2 linked regions of the Chitinophaga varians genome follow. The protein of the gene in region 2 binds, or shares a complex with, the protein of the main gene of each other region. Links are inferred from orthologs where the notes say so. Each region holds a gene or a part of one and is shown on either strand. Other genes may lie near its edges.

Region 1 (3,021 bases), on a different replicon or contig from region 2:
TGCTGGTAGAAGGCCTGAACAAGATCCCGGGTGTTTTCTGTCCTAATCCGGGTGGTGCGTTCTATGCTATGGCGCGGCTGCCGATTGATGATTCCGATAAGTTCTGCCAGTGGATGCTGGAGGCTTTTGAATACGAAAAACAAACGGTGATGATGTCTCCGGCGACCGGTTTTTATGCTACTCCCGGCCTGGGCAAACAGGAAGTGCGGTTAGCCTATGTGCTGAACCGTGACGACATTCGTCATGCAATAGTTTGTCTGGAAAAAGCGCTGGAAGTATATCCCGGTCGTACGGACAAATAATTCTTTCAAAAAAACAGGACGTAAAATAGAAAATGATGAACCCGAAATATATTATATTAAATTATATATATTAAAAATGATCCAAATTCATCATTTTTTAACACTCGACTATTGTTTTTTTAATGTTTTCTTTTGTATATTTGATACAGAAACAACAAAAAGCTAAAAAATAATCACAAATAAAATATTTACATATACGATAGATTGCAAAATCTAAACTTGTTTAAGAAAAATTTAACCTGGAGAATTTCAACAAACGTTTTTTTGGAGCGAACTTTGGATCACTTTACAGGAAGAGAATTATCAGTAATCTGTAAAAAGTATAAAGCTTACTAAAACGTTTTAGCAAAATATCGTATTTTTGTATCAGTTTTTCATAACGTGGAATTTATAAAGGCAAACGGCTCTGATCACAGAGCCGTATTTTTTTGTCCTTATATACCGGTTTTCAGGCCGAAACTGCCGAAAATCTTCATTTTAATCTGGTTTGCTAAAATTTTCACCTCCCTGGTTTAACATTACACACCTTTTTTTTATAATATTGTTATGTAATAAAACGGCGGAAAAGCTAATGCCTAGTTGCATAGTATTTTCGTTTGTTTTCATAACGTGGAATTTTAAAATGCAACGGTCCCGATTCCTCGGGACCGTCTCCATTATATTCCAGTCTTGTTAAACCTGTTTCTTATTTTTTGTTTGCCTTGATCATTTCGAAGAAATCATCGAACAGATAGCGGGAGTCGAACGGGCCAGGAGTGCTTTCGGGGTGGTATTGTACGGAGAAAGCCGGTTTGTTCTTGATACGGATACCTTCTACGGTGTTATCGTTCAGGTTGACGTGCGTTACTTCCACCTGTTCACTGGCGGCTATAGCTGCAGCATCTACTGCAAAACCGTGGTTCTGGGTAGTGATTTCACACAGGCCGGTTTTAAGGTTTTTAACCGGGTGGTTCAGACCGCGGTGGCCGTGGTGCATTTTGTAAGTCGGGATGCCATTGGCCAGTGCCAGCAGTTGGTGGCCGAGACAGATGCCGAACATCGGTCTTTCAGCAGCCAGGATCTGTTTTACTGTTTCCACGGCATACTTCAGCGGGGCCGGATCACCGGGGCCGTTAGAGATGAAGTAAGCATGCGGCTTGAATTCCTCACACACCTCAAATTTGGTGTCTGTCGGGAATACTTTCAGGTACGCGCCTTTGTCGGACAGGCATTTCAGCATGTTTCTCTTTACGCCGTTGTCCATTACCGCAATACGGATCTCAGCTTCCGGATCGCCTACGTAGTAAGGCTCTGCGGTAGTCACCTCCTGGCAGAGGGCCAGTCCTTCCATGGAAGGGACCTGTGCCAGCTGGGTTTTCAGCTGCTCCACGTCCAGGATTTCGGAGGAGATGATGCAGTTCATAGCACCTTTGCTGCGGATATGGGAAACCAGCGCGCGGGTATCTACATCATAGATGGCTACCAGGTTATTATCGGTCAGGAACTTCTCCAGCGATTCATCGGCCATCTTCCTGGAATAGTTATACGCGATATTCTTCGCAATCAGACCACTTATCTTCACGCTGCCGCTTTCCACGTCATCCTTGCGGGTGCCGTAATTGCCGATATAGCAGTTGTTCATGATAAGTACCTGTCCTTTGTAAGAAGGGTCAGTAAACACTTCCTGGTAACCCGTCATACCGGTATTGAAAGCTAATTCACCGGCGGCAGTGCCAATTTTCCCAAAAGCTTTTCCCTGAAAAACCGTACCGTCGTCGAGCAACAGTATGGCAGGCTGGATGGTTCTTGTCTGAGGCATTTCTGGTATCTGTTCTTGTTTTATATTTTAAAAAAAACCTTCAAGGGTTAGTACGCCCTGAAGGTTCGGATAAAAAACCGTGCAAAGTTATGAAATGCAAGGTTTAATTACAGATTTTTTTTGCTTTCTGCCCTGTTATTTAATTTTTACTGACTTCAGCACGCGCTGGGCCACTTGTGGACCGATGGGGTCGTCATCCCGGTAATGGATTTGTATCTCCCAGCGGTTGGCCCCTTTTACGACCACCAGGTTCTGGAATGCCAGGCGGATACCACCTTTATACAGGTAATTTCCTTCCTCCAGCTGGCCTTGTATACCGGAAACCAGCACCGGGATGGATTTGGCGTGTATATCAGACAGATCGTCCTGCGTCATGGCCTGGTGGCTGTCTTCCCTGGCATTTTCGAGCGTATTGGCCACGTTTCCGAAGTAGCTGTACATATTCACAGTAATACGGATGCCGCCGCCGTCCTCATTCCGGTAGCTTTTGGCATATTCCGTCACCTGGGCGATCTCCGGTGGCAGTGGCTGGTCGTGTATCCACAACTTTACCGGCGTGCTGATTTCCAGTGCCTGCCGGCCGATGGTAGCCGTTTGCCAGCTGGAATAGAGATAGGATTTAGGCACTTTAGCGTACAACAGCGTAAATACCGCCCTTTTGCCAAACAGGGTACCTGCGGTGGCCAGCAGCACAAATACCAGGGAAAAGAACACGATGACCTTGCCTTTATTGGCTGGTTGCAATTGTCTTTTGAACCAGGAGGAGGTGCGGTTGGGCTTTTTTTCTTTTATGGAGATGCCCACCGTTTGCTGATATTCCGCGAAAGAGCCCATAGGATGGATTTTTCGCCAGTCAGCGAAAGTATCGGGCAGTTTTTTTCCACATTGATCACAGAAAGTGAGGTATTCGGATTTCAGGGG
Region 2 (3,372 bases):
AACATCTTCTTTAAATATAATATTATTTGTAAAATGCATTACCGGTCACGCTATTTGTGTCGTATCAAGATTCAATAGTCGTGTCTTTAATGGTTATTTTGAGGGAAAAGAAGGAGCCTGATCTTTATCAGGCTCTGTTTTTTTTATCACTGTCACATATTAAAACATAAAAAGAAAAAGCCCGTCAGCATTATACTGACGGGCTTTTTCTTTTTATGTTGCCACCTGTTTTATTTAGACAGGTACATGCTCTTCTCTTTATACAACTGACGGAAGTAAGGGTCCCTCAGGTCTTTGATAAAGCGGATAGCTTCACCAGTGGACTTCATTTCAGGGCCTAACTCTTTGTTTACGCCCGGGAATTTATTGAAGGAGAACACTGGTTCTTTGATGGCAAAGCCAGTCAGTTTCTTTTCAATTTTGAAGTCTTTCAGTTTCTTATCCCCGATCATCACTTTGGTAGCGATGTTCAGGTAAGGCACCTGGTAGGCTTTGGCGATGAACGGTGTAGTACGGGAAGCACGTGGGTTGGCTTCAATTACATATACCTGTCCGCCTTTAATCGCAAACTGGATGTTGATCAAACCACGGATATTCAGTGCGCGGGCAATCTTCTCTGCGTAGTACTCCATGGTAGTCACTTCAATCGGTGTGAGGTTGAAGGCTGGCAGCAGCGCATGGCTGTCACCACTGTGGATGCCGGCAGGCTCAATATGTTCCATCACGCCCATTACGTGGAAGTCTGTACCGTCGAAGATACCGTCAATTTCAGCCTCCTGGCAACGGTCCAGGAAGTGGTCGATCAGGATCTTGTTGCCCGGCAGGTGACGCAGCAGGCTTAATACTGATTGTTCCAGTTCTTCTTCGTTGATCACGATACGCATACGCTGGCCGCCCAATACGTAGGACGGACGCACCAGTACCGGATAACCTACTTCTTTCGCTACTTCGATAGCGTCGTCAGTATTATAGGCAGTACCATATTTCGGATAAGGAATACCCAGGTCTTTCAGCATGTCGGAGAAACGGCCACGGTCTTCTGCGATATCCATGTTATCGAAGGAAGTACCAATGATCTTAACCCCTTTTTCTTCCAGGCGTTTCGCCAGTTTCAGCGCTGTCTGGCCACCCAGCTGAACGATCACCCCTTCAGGTTTTTCCAGCTCGATGATTTCCCACAGGTGCTCCCAGAATACCGGCTCGAAGTACAGTTTGTCTGCCATGTCGAAGTCGGTAGATACAGTTTCAGGGTTACAGTTTACCATGATTGCTTCATAGCCGCAATCCTGGATGGCCTGCAGACCATGGGTACAGCAGTAGTCGAACTCAATACCCTGGCCAATCCTGTTCGGACCGGAACCCAGTACGATGATTTTTTTGCGGTCGGTTACCTTGCTTTCGTTCTCTGTATCAAAAGTTGAATAGAAGTACGGTGTTTTCGCTTCAAACTCAGCACTGCAGGTATCTACCATTTTATAGGTACGTACAATGTTGTTCGCTTTTCTCTTTTCGTATACTTCGTGTTCTTCACAGTTGCCGAAGATCACCGCCAGCTGGGCATCTGAGAAGCCCATTTTTTTGGCGTCTCTCAGCATATCAGCTGGAACGCTTTCCAGGTCATGTTCTCCGAGTTGTTTTTCCAGATTCACGATATCCTGTATCTGGTGCAGGAACCAGCGGTCAATGTAAGTCTGCTGGTGAATATGTTTTACAGAAGCGCCGGCCATCAGGGCATCTTTAATACGGAAGATGCGGTCCCAGGTTGGACGTTTCAGTTTTTCGATGAGTTGTTCAGACTTCATCAGCGACTTGCCGTAGTAGCCGAGGCCGAGCGCATCGTTCTCGAGGCTCTGGCAGGCTTTCTGCAGGGCTTCAGGGAAAGTGCGGCCGATAGCCATTACTTCACCTACTGATTTCATCTGCAGGCCCAGTGTGTCGTCTGCGCCTTTGAATTTGTCGAAGTTCCAGCGTGGCATTTTTACGATCACGTAGTCCAGCGCCGGCTCAAAGAAAGCGGAAGTGGTTTTGGTGATCTGGTTTTCCAGCTCGTCGAGGGTATAACCGATAGCCAGTTTGGCAGCGATTTTCGCGATAGGATAACCGGTTGCTTTGGATGCCAGTGCGGAAGAGCGGCTTACGCGCGGGTTGATCTCAATTGCGATCAGTTCTTCTGTTTCAGGATTGAGGGAGAACTGTACGTTACAACCACCGGCGAAATTGCCCAGGTCGCGCATCATCAGCATGGCTTTGTTACGCATGTCCTGGAAAGCGGTATCGCTCAGGGTCATGGCTGGGGCCACTGTAATGGAGTCTCCTGTATGGATACCCATCGGGTCCAGGTTTTCCACGGTACAGATGATAACGACGTTGTCATTTTTATCACGCAGCAGTTCCAGTTCGTATTCCTTCCAGCCCAATACTGCTTTCTCTACCAGCACTTCGTGGATGGGAGAAGCCTTCAGGCCACGGTCCAGCGCTTCGTCCAGCTCGTCTTTGCTGTGTACAAAACCGCCACCGGTACCACCAAGGGTAAAAGAAGGACGGATCACCAGCGGGAAACCGATTTCCTGTGCAAACTCCTTACCTTCCAGGAAAGAGTTAGCTGTTTTCGCAGGCGCTACAGGGATACCGATCTGGATCATCCACTGGCGGAACTGTTCACGGTCTTCCGCTTTGTCGATCGCTTTAATGTCTACCCCGATCAGGCGAACATTATACTTTTCCCAAACTCCCAGCTCATCTACCTCTTTACAAAGGTTCAGTGCTGTTTGACCACCCATGGTAGGTAATACGGCATCAATCTGGTTTTCTTCCAGAATCTGCTCAATGCTTTCCACAGTTAATGGGAGCAAATAAACCTTATCGGCCATCATAGGGTCCGTCATGATGGTAGCCGGGTTGGAATTAATCAAAATCACTTTAATTCCTTCTTCCCGCAACGAACGTGCTGCCTGGGAACCAGAATAGTCAAATTCGCAAGCCTGACCAATAATAATGGGACCAGATCCGATAATGAGGACAGATTTGATAGATGAGTCTTTTGGCATTTTTGTAATCTATTGAAAATGAAAAACCACATTGATTTTAATGCCGTACGAGGGACCAAAAAAATCGTGCAAAGTTACGTCATTTGAAATTTAATAATGGAATAAAATTTCATTTTTTAGGAAAGAATTTTCCGGAGCAGATGATAGAATGCTTTTTTCACATACAATATTTGTTTTATAAAACGCCACGGCAGAGGCGGATTCCAGGAGAAATACGGCCTGTATTTTTCCGTACAATTACGTTGTGCTATCATAGTAGAATATCCTACCTTTAGGTCCTGTTAGTACATCAACCCCAAATGACCGGCAATCGATCGAGCAGCTT

The links. Proteins that work in one complex are often made in the same cells at the same time.
Region 1: the proteins of carB (region 2) and carA are in contact, whole or in part, in a solved structure (PDB 1KEE), measured with the Escherichia coli proteins. The link is inferred for Chitinophaga varians from one-to-one orthologs.

Annotation. Positions count from the first base shown.
Region 1 is NZ_JABAIA010000002.1:307,692-310,712, reverse strand. The notes cover bases 45-3,021. They hold carA (glutamine-hydrolyzing carbamoyl-phosphate synthase small subunit), read right to left. Parts: upstream 2,101-3,021; coding sequence 988-2,100; downstream 45-987. Other genes in these bases: HGH92_RS15860 (hypothetical protein), read right to left, coding at 2,236-3,021; HGH92_RS15870 (pyridoxal phosphate-dependent aminotransferase), read left to right, coding at 45-302. Outside these bases: more of HGH92_RS15870, read left to right, coding at 1-44. UniProt on the Escherichia coli protein: Small subunit of the glutamine-dependent carbamoyl phosphate synthetase (CPSase).
Region 2 is NZ_JABAIA010000001.1:3,062,832-3,066,203, reverse strand. Bases 31-3,358 are described here. They hold carB (carbamoyl-phosphate synthase large subunit), read right to left. Parts: upstream 3,048-3,358; coding sequence 231-3,047; downstream 31-230. UniProt on the Escherichia coli protein: Large subunit of the glutamine-dependent carbamoyl phosphate synthetase (CPSase).